Regions from separate parts of the Actinospica robiniae DSM 44927 genome, predicted to be linked through region 1. Evidence: riboswitches for the same ligand, from Rfam matches in the RefSeq annotation. Region 1 holds a riboswitch; the other holds the start of a gene.
The links. Region 1 has a riboswitch for cobalamin ahead of ACTRO_RS05330 (ribonucleoside-diphosphate reductase subunit alpha). Riboswitches for the same ligand answer to the same signal wherever they lie in the genome.
Positions count from the first base shown of each region.

Region 2: linked by a shared signal. The riboswitch ahead of ACTRO_RS50540 (VWA domain-containing protein) and the one ahead of ACTRO_RS05330 (ribonucleoside-diphosphate reductase subunit alpha) in region 1 are both predicted to bind cobalamin.

Region 1 covers NZ_KI632511.1:1,232,797-1,240,374, forward strand. Annotated here, with positions in the region: gene ACTRO_RS05315 (globin domain-containing protein) at 1-1,007, opposite strand, end outside; gene ACTRO_RS05320 (group I truncated hemoglobin) at 1,045-1,434, opposite strand; gene ACTRO_RS05325 (ribonucleotide-diphosphate reductase subunit beta) at 2,013-3,008, opposite strand; gene ACTRO_RS05330 (ribonucleoside-diphosphate reductase subunit alpha) at 3,068-5,413, opposite strand; cobalamin riboswitch at 5,569-5,810, opposite strand; gene ACTRO_RS05335 (DJ-1/PfpI family protein) at 5,856-6,482, opposite strand; gene ACTRO_RS05340 (LCP family protein) at 6,643-7,578, shown strand, end outside.
Region 2 covers NZ_KI632511.1:8,008,837-8,016,414, reverse strand. Annotated here, with positions in the region: gene cobO (cob(I)yrinic acid a,c-diamide adenosyltransferase) at 1-543, opposite strand, end outside; gene ACTRO_RS50540 (VWA domain-containing protein) at 545-2,659, opposite strand; cobalamin riboswitch at 2,705-2,857, opposite strand; gene dhaK (dihydroxyacetone kinase subunit DhaK) at 2,908-3,900, shown strand; gene dhaL (dihydroxyacetone kinase subunit DhaL) at 3,912-4,553, shown strand; gene dhaM (dihydroxyacetone kinase phosphoryl donor subunit DhaM) at 4,638-5,060, shown strand; gene ACTRO_RS34635 (amino acid permease) at 5,275-6,585, shown strand; gene ACTRO_RS34630 (GNAT family N-acetyltransferase) at 6,658-7,158, shown strand; gene ACTRO_RS34625 (IS110 family RNA-guided transposase) at 7,555-7,578, shown strand, end outside.

The DNA.
Region 1 (7,578 bases):
CCCGGCCAGGCCCCGGCCCCCGCCGCGACGTCGCCGACCAGGCCCCGTGCGCCTTCCCAGGACATCTCATCGGAGACCACCGGCACCACGGTCAACCACGGGTTGCGCTCCGCCAGCGCCTGCAGGCGCGGCAGGTCGTACAGGTCCGACGCGATCCGCGCGCCGTAGAACAGCGCCACCGAGCGGCCGTGGCCGGGCGTGGCGGCGAGCTCCTCGACCAGCGCGCGCAACGGCGCGATGCCGGTGTTCGCGCCGATCAGCAGCAGGTGCGAGTCCGGCGCGGTGGACCGCAGCGTCAGCGCGTGGCCGACCGGCGGTCCGAGCCGCACCCGGTCGCCCACCCCCATGACGCTCACCAGCTGCCAGGAGACGGTGCCGACCAGCTTGATGTGCAGCTCGATCGTGTTGTCCGAACGGGGCGGGTGCGCCGGGGTGTAGAACCGCCAGCGGGCCGGGGCCATCGCGGTCTCGAGCGTCATCGACTGCCCGGCCAGATACGGGAAGGGGTCCCGGGTGGCGATGGTCACCCGGGCGATGTCGCGCCGGCCGCCCAGGATCTCGTGGGCCACGATCTCGGCGTCCCACCAGGGCGGGGTGGACTTCTCCGCCTCGGCCGCCGCGTCGATCATCACCTGGGAGACGATGCCGTACGCCTCGGTCCAGTTCGCCGCCACCGACGGGGTCCAGTCCGCGCCGAGGAAGTGCTCGAGCGTGGCCAGCAGACTGGCGCCGACGGCCGGGTAGTGCGCCGGCGCCACGTCGAACTTACGGTGGTCACGGCCGAGGCCCTGCAGGAACGGGATGGCCGCGCCGAGGTCGTCGACGTTGGCCACCACCGCCCCGAGCGCGCCGACCAGCCGGTCGCGTTGGGCCGCCATGGACGGCGGGAACATCGGCCGCACCTCCGGGTGGCTCAGGAACAGGTGGCTGTAGAAGTACAGCGGGACCTGTTGCCCGTACTGGGTCACCTTCGCCCAGGAGTTGCGCAGTATGTCCGGTTCGATCACGAGCTACTCGCTTTTTCTGCGGCTGGTCGGCGGACGCTCAGGCGGCCGGGGAGATCACGTAGGGCGCGACCGCCTCGAGGGCCGCGACGATGGTGGAGACGATGTCCGCCTCGACGTCGAAGGCGTCGAGCGCGCCGAGCAGCACCTCGCCGGTGCGCTTGTAGTCCTCGGGGGAGACACCCAGGTTCGCGTGCGCGCCGGTGAGGTAGGCGGCCAGGTCGAGCTCCTTGGCGCCGGGACCGCCGAGCACCACCTTGAGCACCTCGGCCAGGTGCGGCTTGATGTTGTCCACGGACCGGTCGGCGAAGTACGCGGCCAGCTGCGGCTCGGCCAGCATGTCGACATAGAAGCGGTCGAGCACGGCCCGAACCGCCGGCGCGCCGCCGACCCGCTCCCACTGCGAGGGAACGGTTGCCACGTCTGCCATGGGTTTCTTCCTTCCATGAATCCACCACAGGAACCGGATTTGTGAGTAAACAGCCTGACGGCAAGCCCGGGCCCTGAAAACGCATGGAGCATAGCAGCGGAGCATACGATGAGATGGCCTTATTCGTGCCCTCATAGGGGACATTTCCGACCGCTCCGCAGCGGAGTCCGAGATCTCAGATGGCGGAATATCCCCGCCGCCGCCAGCGGCCCGACGTCGTTCAATTCGGGGTCGTATGTGGTCAGGCCAGGTGCCTTGGGGCCGGTTCGGGGGCCGCTATATATGGTATCTGCTCTACCTATTTCGCGGACCGGCCCATCGGCGCCGGAGAACTCCCGGTGGACCAGGGGATTCAGCGGCGCGCCCGCGGAAATCCCATGTTCCCCACGGTTCACCGAGCGTGATGGTTCACCAAGAATCGGCAAAGAAGGCAAAAATCTCAGCCGCTTGGGTAAGGTCTCGGTCTGGATCAGCCTTCGAACGCAAAATCTCCCGCGCCGAGGTATCAAACGGCGAAGCCGGTGACGGGAACACGTTTTCCCATGTTCCCGCCACCGGCCCGGTGTGCGCGCCCGCTGTCAGAACTCGTCGTCGAAGGAGACCGTCCCGCCGACCGCGACCTGGTAGGCCGAGACCCGCCGCTCGAAGAAGTTCGACAGCTCCTGGACGTCCTGCAACTCCATGAACGCGAGCGGATTGGCGGTGCCGTAGCGCGGGGCGAGCCCGAGTTGGGCGAGGCGGCGGTCGGCGACGTGCTCGAGGTAGGCGCGCATGTCGGCCAGCGGCAGCCCGGGCACGCCCGCACCCAGCAGGTCCTCAGCGAACTGCGTCTCGCACTCCACGGCCTCAGCCAGCATCTGCCCGACCTGCTCGGCCATCTCCGCGTCGAACAGGTCCGGCTCCTCCCGGCGCACGGTCTCGACCACGTCGAAGGCGAACGCCATGTGCATCGACTCGTCCCGGAACACCCAGTTCGTCCCCGAAGCCAGGCCGTTGAGCAGCCCGCGGGAGCGCAGGAAGTAGACGTAGGCGAAGGCCCCGTAGAAGAAGAGCCCTTCGATGCACGCGGCGAAGCAGATCAGGTTGAGCAGGAACGCCCGCCGGTCCGCCTTCGTCTCGAGGCTGCGCAGGGCGTGCAGCGAATCGATCCAGCGGAAGCAGAAGTCGGCCTTGCGCCGGATCGAGGGGATGTTCTCCACCGCCGCGAACGCCGCGGCGCGCTCGTCGTCGTCCGGGACGTAGGTGTCGAGCAGGTTCAGGTAGAACTGCACGTGCACGGCCTCTTCGAACAGCTGCCGGGACAGGTACAGCCGCCCCTCGGGGCTGTTGACGTGCTGGTAGAGGTTGAGCACGAGGTTGTTCGCGACGATGGTGTCGCCGGTGGCGAAGAACGCCACCAGCCGCGAGACCAGGTGCCGCTCGGCCGCGGAGAGCCGGCCCAGATCCGTCAGGTCCTCGTGCAGGTCCACCTCCTCCACCGTCCACGTGTTCTTGATCGCGTCGCGGAAGCGGTCGAAGAAGTGCGGGTAGCGCATCGGGCGCAGCGTCAGATCCATGCCCGGGTCGAGCAGCATGTGCGGGGTCTCCTTGAAAGTTGCGGGGGCTGTGTTCGCGTCCACCTCGTCTACGGCGGTCACTGGCAGGCCTCGCAGGCTTCGGGGTTCTCCAGCGAGCACGCGACGGCCGCGTCCACCGGGATCGACTCGATCTCGGGCGCGGCGCCCTGGGCGGCAACCGTCGCCTGCTGGATGCGCGTGGCCGGCCGGGAACGCAGATAATAGGTCGACTTGAGGCCCGACTTCCACGCGTACATGTACATCGAGGAGAGCTTGCCGATGGTCGGAGCCGCCAGGAACAGGTTCAGCGACTGCGACTGGTCCACGAACGGCCCGCGCGCCACCGCCAGGTCGATCAGCGCGCGCTGCGGCAGCTCCCACGCCGTGCGGTACAGCTCCTTTACTTCGTCCGGCAGCACCGGGATCGACTGCACCGACCCCTCCGCACGCTTGATCGCCTCGCGGATCGCCGACGTCCAGAGCCCCAAGTCCTTGAGCTCCTGCACCAGCGCCGTATTGATCTGCAGGAACTCGCCCGACAGCGTCTCGCGCTTGAACAGGTTGGACACCTGCGGCTCGATGCACTCGTAGCACCCTGCGATCGAAGCGATGGTCGCGGTCGGCGCGACGGCGACCAGCAGCGAGTTGCGCAGGCCGGTCGCGGCCACCCGCGCCCGGACGGCCGCCCAACGCTCCCCCAGTTCGGGCGAGGTCGCCACGCCCCACAGGTCCGGCTGAAGCGCGCCCGTCGACGCCCGGGTCTCCGCGTACGCGGGGTGAGCGCCGAAGTCCTCCGCCAGCCCGGCCGAGGTCTCGAGCGCGGTCAGGTAGATCTCCTCGGAGACCAGAGTCGACAGCTCGCGGGCCCGCGCGTCGTCGAACGGCAGACGCAGCGCGAAGAAGACGTCCTGAAGCCCCATCACGCCGAGGCCCACCGGCCGCCAGCGCGGGTTGGAGGCCGCGGTCTGCTCGCTCGGGTAGTAGTTGATGTCGATGACGCGGTCGAGGAACTCAACCGCCGTGCGCACGGTCGCGCGCAACTTCTCCCAGTCGACCCCGTCGCGCGCCTCGGTCAGATGCGCCGCGAGGTTGATCGACCCGAGGTTGCACACGGCCGTCTCGGCGTCGGAGGAGACCTCGATGATCTCGGTGCACAGATTAGACAGGTGCACGGTATTTCCGGGCCGCCCGGTCTGGTTGCAGAGGCGGTTGGCGGCGTCCTTGAAGGTCATCCAGCCGTTGCCGGTCTGCGCGAGCGTGCGCATCATCTTCCCGTACAGCTCGCGCGCGCTCACCTGCCGAACGTACCGCCCCTCGGCCTCGGCCGCCCGGTACGCCGCGTCGAACTCCTCGCCCCACAGATCGGGCAGTTCAGGAACCTGATCCGGATCGATCAGCGACCACAGCCCGTCCTCCTCGACGCGGCGCATGAACTCGTCCGGGATCCAGTTGGCCAGGTTCAGGTTGTGGGTGCGCCGGGCGTCCTCGCCGGTGTTGTCCCGCAACTGCAGGAACTCCTCGATGTCCGGGTGCCACGGCTCGAGGTACACGCAGGCCGCGCCCTTGCGCCGGCCGCCCTGGTTGACCGCCGCCACCGACGCGTCGAGCGTGCGCAGGAACGGCACGATCCCGTTCGACCGGCCGTTGGTGCTCCGGATCAGCGCGCCGCGCGAGCGCACCCGCGAGAACGCGATCCCGATGCCCCCGGCGAACTTCGAGAGCCGCGCGACCTGGTGGTAGCGCGCATAGATGGAGTCCAGCTCGTCACGCGGAGAGTCGACGAGGTAGCAGGAGGACATCTGCGTGTGCCGCGTGCCGGAGTTGAACAGCGTCGGCGAACTCGGCAGGTACGCCAGCGACGACATCAGCCGGTAGAACCCGACCGCCTCCTCCACCGTCCGCGAGAGCCCGCACGACACGCGCAAGAGAAAGAACTGCGGAGTCTCGATGACGTCCCGGGCCACCGGGTGGCGCAGCAGGTAGCGGTCGTAGACGGTCCGCAGCCCGAAGTACTCGAAGCGCAGATCGCCGGCTGCGTCCACCGCCGCATCCAGCTCCTCGGCATGCGCCTTCACGAACGCGGCCGTCTCGTCCCCGATCAGGCCCTCGGCGTGCCCGAGCGCGATCGACGCGCTGAAGCCGTCGGCCCCATGCGCCGCCGCCTCGTCCGCGACGACCTCGGACAGCAGCCGCGCGGCCAGCTTCGAGTACTGCGGCTCCTCCCCGATCAGCTCCGCCGCGCACTGCACCGCGAGCCGGACCGCCTCCGCCCGGTCGGCGCCCTCGTTGAGCCCGCCGAGCGTCTTGCGCACCACCCGCGCCGGATCGACGTCGGGCAGATCCCGCGCCCACCGCGCCACCGCGTCCTCGACCTGCCCGACCCGCCCGGCTTTTTCGATCTGCCCGACCTGCCCGACCGTCACTGCTTGCTCCTCGCGCGTCCGAAGTACGGTCCGCAGCACACGCGGGGCACACGACGAGCGGGTGGAACGGATCAGCGGGCAGCACGAGAAGACGCCCCGTCGGTTCCGACACGCCGTCAGCCGACCCACGCGGCTCCGGACGGCCGCGCCCGGGGACGGACGCGGCACCGCTGGCAGGTCTTCGGACTCGCGGGCACCCGGATCCGGACGAAGCCGGAAAACCCCGGAATCTACTGGCCGTCACTTCCCAGGCTGCGCGTGCGCGACGCGGGCACCCAGTGTGTACGACGGCGGTCGTTCCCACTCACCGCTGCGGGGCAGTCCCGGACTCACACCGGGTTCCCTCTTTCCTCGGCCGCCCCTGAGGATCGGCCGAACCAGCTGCGTCAGACACCATATCTTGTAGCCGCACGAAAGTCACACCCAACATGTCGGGCTCGCCTCAGGATTCGACGACCGTTCCGAGCGTCCGCTCGACTCTCCCCAGCACCCGCTCGATCGTCTCCCGTTCCTCCCCGACGGGCGCCACGTACGCCAAAACCGCGCGCGCCGCCGCCACCCCTAGCGTCCGCGCGATGACCCATGCGGCGAGGTACTGAGACGCGAGACACCCGCCCGCCGTGGCCACGTTCCCGTCGGCGTGGAACGGCTCGTCCAGCACCTTCACATCGCAGGCCTCGACGAACGGCCGGCTCTTCGAATCCGTGCAGACCGGCCTGTCCCCACCGACCAGGCCGAGCCGCGCCAGCACCAGCGCGCCAGAACACTGCGATCCGATCAGCTGGCGTTCCGGATCGAGGCGGAGGGTGCTGATCAACCCGTCGTCCGCCACCACGTCCCGCGTCCTCACCCCGCTGCCGATCAGCACCACGTCCGCGTCGGTAACGAACTCCAGCGGCCGCTGCCCCCGCACCTCGACGCCGTTCATCGACGTCACCACCGGACTCGGCGTCGTGATGAAAGCCGCCAAACCGTCATTTCCGCACCGATTGATCAGAGCGGAGGCGATGAAGCTGTCCAGCTCGTTGAACCCGTCGAAGGTCACCACCGCCACCCGCGTTCCGTCCATGCCGCGAGTCTCGCCCGACCCGAAGCCGCACGTCGCGGGCCAATCGACACCCAGTGGACTTGCCCCGGCAACCGGAGCTCCATACTCCGGCGTCGTCACAGGCGAAGATGACGGGCTTGAACAGCCTTGAACAGGCGAATGGGTGGGGTGGGAGCGGCACATGCACGGGCGCGATGACACATACGTCAACCGGGATCCGGACCTCGACGAGATCGACCCGCCCCTACGTTCCCGCAGCTCAGCCGGCCAGAACCCCCGCCGTGCCGCCCAGTCCAACCGCCCCAACCGCCGCCGCGGCCGTAGCAGCCGTAGCGGCAAGCGCAGGGCGCTAAGATACGTCGGTTTCTCCCTGGCCGGGCTGCTGGTCGCGACCGCGGGCGTGGGCGGCTACGTCTACGTCCACCTCAACGGCAACATCAAGTCCAGTTCGCTGCTCCCCAACGACGTGACGCAGGCCCCGGAGATACCCGACCAGTTCGGCCGCACCGCCATGAACATCCTGCTGCTCGGCAACTCCGCCCGCCTCGACGCCGCGGACTGCCACCTGGGCGGAGCCTGCGACGACACCGAGTCCACCGCGGACACCCTCATGGTCATGCACGTGGCGGCCGACCGCTCGAACATGACGATCATGTCGATCCCCCGCGACTCGATCGTGGACCTGCCCTCCTGCGCCCACGCGACCAGAGGCCTGATGAACGCCGCCCTCAGCGGCGGCCCGTCCTGCGCGGTGCAGGCCGTCAACGACCTCACCGGCCTCACGATCGACCACTTCATCGAGATCGACATGTCCGGCGTGGTCACCATGTCCAACGCCCTCGGCGGCGTGCCGGTCTGCGTGACCAACAACATCTACGACTCGTACTCGCACCTGAAGCTCCCCAAGGGGACGAGCGTCATCCAAGGCCAGCAGGCACTCGCCTGGCTGCGCACCCGCCACGCCTTCCCCGACGAGCGCTACCGCGAGCAGGCCCAGCACATGTTCCTGGCCGCGCTCTTCCGCAAGCTCTCGGCGAACGAGTCCCTCACCCACGTCAGCACGCTGTATTCAGTGGCCGACGCGGCGACCAAGTCGCTGACGGTGGACCCGAAGCTC
Region 2 (7,578 bases), 6.8 Mb from region 1:
CGCGCACTCGAGCAGCGCGGGCGCGGCATCGCGGCCGGTGATGATCACGTGCTGGGTCCCCGGCCGGGCGCGCAGCACCGCGACCACCTCGTCCACGTCCACCCAGCCCCAGGTCATCGGGTAGGTGAACTCGTCGAGCAGGTAGAGCCGGTAGGTCTCGGCGGCAAGGTCCCGCTTGATCTGCTCCCAGCCGGCCCGCGCGTTGTCCGCCTGCAATTCAGGGTCCGAATGCAGGTCCTGGATCAGCCAGCTCCAGCCCTCGCCCATCTTGTGCCAGGCCACCGGCGCGCCCTGCCCGGTCTGCTCGTGCACAGCCCCGAGCGCCTTGAACGCCGGCTCCTCGCCGATCTTCCACTTCGCGCTCTTGACGAACTGGAACACCCCGATCGGCCACCCGGCGTTCCACGCCCGCAGCGCCAGGCCGAAGGCGGCCGTGGTCTTGCCCTTGCCGTGGCCGGTGTGCACCACCGTCAGCGGCAGCGCGCGGCGCTGACGGGTGGTCAGGCCGTCCTCCGGGACGTATACGGGCTTGCCCTGGGGCATGTCAGGCCGCCTTTCGCACGAGGTGGTCGAGCGCCGCGGCGGAGACCGAGCCCATCGGCACGTGCTCCCCGCCGAGCCGGAAGGCCAGGTCTGCGGCCAGCCCCAGCCGCACCGGCCCGGTTTCGCAATCCACGACCACGCAGGCCACGCCGGCGGACCCGAGCAGTTCCGCGGCACGCCGGGCGTCGGCCAGAGCCGTGCCCGACCCGGTCGCGCGCCCGTCCGTGACCAGCACGAGCAGCGCGCGCCGCCGCGGATCGCGCAACCGCTCGCGCTGCACGACGGTGTGCGAGAGCAGCAGCCCCGAGGCGAGCGGCGTGCGCCCGCCGGTCGGAACGGCGGCGAGCCGCGCGGCCGCGGCCTCGACGGAGCCGGTGGGCGGCAGGACGAGCGTGGCGGACGAGCCGCGGAAGGTGATCAGCCCGACCTTGTCGCGGCGCTGATAGGCGTCGAGCAGGAGCGAGAGCACGGCGCCTTTGACGGCGGACATGCGCGAGCGTGCCGCCATGGAGCCGGAGGCGTCGACGGCGAAAAGGACGAGGTTGCCCTCACGGTCGCGCCGCACCGCCGTGCGCAGGTCGGAAGGCAGGAAGCTGAGGGCAGCGCCGCGGCTCGCGGTCGGATCGACTGGATACGTAGCGGTTGCGGCCTGTCGGACAGCCGCCGCCCGCATCGTCGCCGGAAAGTGGATCACTCGCCCGAACGTCCCGCCGGAAGCAGGCAGCTCGGCCCCGACCGTCCGCCCCCGCCCGCGCGAGCGTCCAGCCGACCGTCGCCCCGGCACCCCGTCGCCGACCCCCGGAACCGCGAAAAGCCGCGTCCGATACGTCGCGCCGGCGGCGACGGCAGCCTGCTCACCGGCTCCGGGCCCTCCCTTTGACGGCGCATCAGCACCGGAGTCGCCGGAAGGGGGCGGAGGCGTGGGTCGGTTCCCAGCGCCGTCATCAGTACCAGCCCCCGACCCTCGCGGGGCGTTGGGCCTGTTATCCGGCCCCGGACCGCCCTCGCCGCCGCCGTTCCCGGCGCCGCCCTCACCGCCGCCGCCGTCAGGTCCCGCGCCGCCCGGACCGCCGTCCGGCCCGTCTCCGCCGCCGCCGCCCTCCGGATCCGCGCACGCCTGCTCGAGCTGCTTCTCGTCCAGCCCCGGCGCGTCGAAGGGGTTGCGGCGCCGGCGGTGCGGCAGGGCGAGCCGCGCCGCGTCGCGCACCTCCTCGGCGGTCACCGCCGGCCGGCCGCGCCAGGCGGCCAGCGCCACCGCGGCGCGCGCGGTCACCAGGTCCGCCCGCATGCCGTCCACTTCGAACTCGGCGCAGACCCGCGCGATCCGCTCCAGCTCCGCGTCCGGCAGCTCCACAGCCCGCAGCACTGCGCGGGCAGCCGCTATCCGCCGGCCGACCTCCGCGTCCGCCTCGTCCCAGCGCGCGCAGAAACCCTCCGGATCCGCCTCGTACGCCAGACGGCGGCGCACCACCTCGGCGCGCTGCTTCGGGTCGCGGCTGGCCGCCACGTCCACCGTCAGGCCGAAGCGGTCGAGCAGCTGCGGCCGCAGCTCGCCCTCCTCCGGGTTCATCGTGCCCACCAGCAGGAACCGGGCCGCGTGCCGGACTGACACGCCGTCACGCTCCACGTGTGCCTCGCCCATCGCGGCCGCGTCCAGCAGCACGTCGACGAGGTGGTCCGGCAGCAGGTTGACTTCGTCCACGTACAGCACACCGCGGTGCGAGGCCGCCAGCAGCCCCGGCTGGAACGCCGCCTCGCCGCGACCGAGGGCGCGCTCGAGGTCCAGGGCGCCGGTGAGCCGATCTTCAGACGCGCCGACCGGCAGTTCGACCAGGCGCGCCGCCCGCAGTGCCGCGCTCTCGCCGGCGGGCTCAGAGCCGTGCGGCCCGTCCGGGCACTGCTCGTCCGGCGCGGCCGGCTCGCACGAGAAGCGGCAACCGGGCACGACCTCGACCTGCGGCAGCACCGCGGCCAGCGCGCGCACCATGGTCGATTTGGCAGTGCCCTTCTCGCCGCGCACCAGCACCCCGCCCACGGCGGGATGGATCGCGTTGAGGATCAAAGCAAGCCGCAGCTCGTCCTGCCCGAGCACGGCCGAAAAAGGGAAACGCAGCACAGCGCCGATCCACTCCTACCCGGGAGCCCACGCCCGTTCGTAGCGACAGTCATACGTGCCGGGCGCAGTTCCTGACTCGCCCGCGACGCGCTCGGCGTACGGGGGCTGACAGTGGCGGGACCGTTCCGGATTCGCACCGGATTCCTGCGGGGCCGACGGGTAAGAGCATAGCCGCACCGCCCGGCGCGCCGATCCGGCGCACGCGGCGCCTACCGCGCCGCCGGGCCCGCACGGCAGAATGGGGCACCATGAAGATGCTGATCAACTCGCCGGAGACGGTGGTCGCCGATGCCCTGGCCGGGCTCGCCGCCGCGCACCCGGGCCTGCGGGTGGACGCCGAGCGGCGGATCGTACTTCGGGCCGAGCCGGGCGCCGCGGGCAAGCCCGCGCTGATCTCCGGCGGCGGATCAGGCCACGAACCCCTGCACGCCGGTTACGTCGGTTTCGGCATGCTCGACGCGGCCTGCCCCGGGGAGGTGTTCACCTCGCCGGTGCCGGACCAGATGCTGGCCGCGGCGCAGGCCGCGGACACCGGCGGCGGGGTGCTGTTCCTGGTGAAGAACTACACCGGCGACGTGCTCAACTTCCAGCTCGCCGCGGATCTGCTCGAGGACGAGGGCATCGCCTCCCGCTCGGTGCTGATCGACGACGACGTCGCAGTCGAGGACTCGCTCTACACCGCCGGGCGGCGCGGCACCGGCGCGACCCTGTTCGCGGAGAAGCACGCGGGGGCCGCGGCGGAACGCGGCGCCGGGCTGGACGAGGTGGCGGCGGTGGCCGAACGGACGAACGCGGTCTGCCGCTCGTTCGGGATCGCGCTCGGCCCGTGCACCACGCCGGCCGCCGGCCGGCCCGGCTTCGAGCTGGGCGAGGACGAGATCGAACTCGGCGTCGGCATCCACGGCGAGCCCGGCCGCCGCCGCGCGCGCTACGCCCCGGCGAGCGAGCTGGCCGAGATCGCGGTGGAGGCGGTGTGCGCCGACCTCGACTTCCGCGGCGACGCGATGGTGCTGCTCAACGGCATGGGCGCGAGCCCGCTGCTCGAGCTCTACGTCGTCTACGCGGAGGTGGTGCGGGCGCTGGACCGGCGCGGCGTGCGCGTGGTGCGCAACCTGGTCGGCGACTACATCACCAGCCTGGACATGCCCGGCTTCTCGGTGACGGTGTGCCGGGCCGAACCGGAACTGGTGGCTTTGTGGGACGCGCCGGTGCAGACGCCGGCGCTGCGGTGGGGACGGTGACCGAGGTGACGATGCGGGACAAAGACGGACTCGACGCGGCGCTGTTCGTGGCCTGGCTCACGGCCGCGGCCGACGCCGTGGCGAAGGAGGCGCCCCGGCTGACCGAGCTCGACTCGGCGATCGGCGACGGGGACCACGGCACGAACCTCAAGCGCGGGTTCGCCGCGGTGGCCGCGAAGCTGGCGCAGGAGCCCCCGGCGACGCCGGGAGCGACGCTGCAGCTGACCGGCCGTCAGCTGATCTCGACCGTGGGCGGCGCCTCCGGGCCGTTGTACGGCAGCGTCTTCCGTGCCGCCGGCAAGGCTCTGGGCGACGCGGAGTCGGCGGACGTGCCGGCCCTCGCGGCGGCGTTCGCGGCCGGGCTCGAGGCCTTGGCGAGACTGGGCGGCGCGAGCGTCGGCGACAAGACGATGCTCGACGCGTTCACTCCCGCGGTCGAGGCACTTCGGGCCGCCGCCGAGGACGGCCTGCTGCCCGGCCAGGCGCTGGACCTCGCGGCCCGCGCCGCCGAAGAGGGCGCGCAGGAGACGGCTCCGCTGCGGGCGCGCAAGGGCCGGGCCAGTTACCTCGGCGAACGCAGCGAGGGCCACCTGGATCCGGGCGCGGTCTCGACGGCGCTGCTGTGGCGGACCCTGGCCGACGCCGCCGCCTGACGGACGCACCGCCGGTGCCGCGGACCCCGCAAAACCCTGCGGCCGCCGGAGTCAACCCCGACACGCCGCGCTGACCAGGTCGTGATGATAGGGTCGGGCACCGTGAAGCTGGTTGGTGTCGTCCTTGTCTCGCACAGCGAGCGCCTCGCCGAAGGTCTCGCCGAACTCGTGCGCGAACTCGGCGGCGACCAGGTGCCGGTGATCGCCGCCGGCGGCATGGACGACGGCAGCCTCGGCACCAGCTACGGCCGGATCGAGCAGGCCGTGCGCGAAGCCGACCGCGGCGCCGGCGTGCTGCTGCTCGGCGACCTCGGCAGCGCCCTGCTGACCGTCAAGACCTTGCTGGACGAGGGCGTCGGCGATGAGCCTGACCGGCCCGGAGCCGTGCTGGCCGACGCACCCTTCGTCGAGGGCGCCGTGGCCGCGGTGGTCACCGCGTCCGCGGGCGGGGACCTCCAAGCGGTCCGCGCGGCGGCCGAGGAAGCGCGGCTTTTCCGCAAGCTCTGAACGCACGTAAGCCCCGGTTCGCGCGGACGGCGTGTCCGGTCCAGACGGATATATCCGTTATGCCAGGCTTGCTGGAGTGCGACAGCCGGCAGAGCGAGACCCCGCAGCGGATCCGACGGTCCGGACGGCGGTGAAGGTCGGCGGTCCCTCGTCCGAGTCGGACGACACGGGCGACGCCGGATACGCCAAGACACTGCAACCGCGGCACATCGGGATGATCGCGATCGGCGGGGCGATCGGCACCGGTCTCTTCCTCGGCGCGGGGGTGAGCCTGCAGAAGGCCGGCCCCGGCCTGGCGCTGTCCTACGCCGTGGCGGGTGTCTTCGCGTTCTTCGTGGTGCGCGCTCTCGGCGAGCTGGTGGTGCACCGGCCCTCGTCCGGATCCTTCGTCAGCTACGCCCGGGAGCTCCTCGGCGAGTCCGGCGCGTACGTCGTCGGCTGGATGTACGTGTTGAACTGGTCCACCACCGGCATGGCCGACATCACGGCGTGTGCCCTGTACGTGCACTACTGGCAGGCGTTCACCAGCGTCCCGCAGTGGCTGCTGGCGTTCATCGCGCTGGCCGTGGTGCTGACGGTCAACCTGATCTCGGTGCGCATGTTCGGCGAGACCGAGTTCTGGTTCGCCATCATCAAGGTCACCGCGATCACGGCGTTCCTGCTGGTGGGCGTCTGGCTGCTGATCGCCGGCCAGCCGATCGGCGGCGAGACCCCGGGCTGGCACGTGATCAGCGCCAACGGCGGGTTCTTCCCGAAGGGGATCGTGGCCTGCATCTCCATCCTGCAGAGCGTGGTCTTCGCGTACGCGGCGGTGGAGCTGGTGGGCATCACCGCGGGCGAGACGGCCGAGCCGCGCCGGATCGTGCCGAAGGCGGTGAACTCGGTGATGTGGCGGATCGCGATCTTCTATGTCGGCTCGGTGGTGCTGCTGACGCTGCTGCTGCCCTGGACCGACTACTCGGGCAACGAATCGCCGTTCGTCACGGTGTTCAGCAAGCTCGGGATGCCCGCGGCCGGCGGCATCATGAACCTGGTCGTGCTCACCGCGGCGCTCTCCAGCCTGAACTCGGGCCTGTACTCGACCGGCCGGATCCTGCGCTCGATGGCCGCGGCCGGCTCGGCGCCGCGGTTCACCGGGGTGATGAGCCGCCACCACGTGCCCTACGGCGGGATCCTGCTGACCGCGGGGGTGGCGCTGCTCGGCGTCGGGTTCAATGCCTGGCTGCCCGGCGAGGCCTTCGAGATCGTCACCAACGTCGCCGCACTCGGGATCATCTGCACCTGGGGCACGATCATGATCTGCCACCTGGAGTTCGTCCGCCGGGCCCGGCGCGGGGAGCTGGAGCGGCCCGCGTTCCGGCTCTTCTTCTCGCCGGTGACGGAGCTGGCCACGCTCGCGTTCCTGCTGTTCGTCATCGTCGAGATGGGCGTGAACGGCGGGACGATCGGCCGCTGGACGGTGGCGCTGATCGTGCCGATCACCGCCGCGCTGGTGCTCGGATGGAAGACGCGCCTACGGGGCTAGTGTCCCTCGGATCATCTGACGGGGCCGCGTAACTCGCGCGCCTTTCCCGTGCACGGCTGTTAACGTCGCGCCATGCTGACAACCGCGCACCTGACCCTGGCACCGCTCAGCACCGACGACGCAGCGTTCTTCTACGAGCTCAGCGACAACCGCACCGAGACGGAACGTGCCTCGGACGCGCCGTGGCCGACACCGTTCCTGACGGAGGCGATGGGCAAGTTCGGCACCGACTGGGCGAACGAAGGCATCGGCTACCACCTGGTGCGGCTGGGCGACGGCCTCGGGCCCGCGATCGGGATCGCCGGGGTACGGTTCGGATCGCTCGACAGCACCGACAACCTGAACGTCTACTACCACATCGTCGCCTCCGAGCGGGGCAAGGGCTACGCGGTCGAGGCGACGCAGGCGGCGCTGGAGGTCCGCGGCGCGGCCGGGCACGGGGCGCTGCCGGTGCTCGCGTTGATCCGGCCGGAGAACGCCGTGTCACAGCGGGTCGCACGGCGGCTGGGCTTCGGGTGGGAGGAAGGAAGACTCAATTCGCGCGGCCTGCGCGTCTACGAGCTGATGGAGTGAGCCCGGTGGCGGGCGCCCGGAAACCTCATGCTGATTGATGCATCGAGCCGGTACGCGTCGGCTCTGGTGGCCTGTCGTGGTGGGGTGGTCGTGGTGGTGGGGGCGGCCGCTTCGCTCCGCCCGTTTCGTTTGCCCACCCGTTACCTTTTACGTGTCCCCGCAATGGGGGCGCCTGGCCTCCGGGCCCGGTATGGCTCTGCCACCCTGCCGTGTCTATGGCCTTGGGCGTGTTGCCGCCGGGTTTTGGAGCACTGCCTGACCGCTGATAAGGGGCCTGGTCCGCATCCCGTGCCCGGCGCAACGCCGGGCGTTTTCTCGGGGCGGCCTGTGTAACGTGGTTGCCGGCTGCGGTGCGATGGTCGAGGCCAGGGCCATGCGAAGTAGAAGGCGGCGAGCGTGTACGACACCAGCGGTATCGGG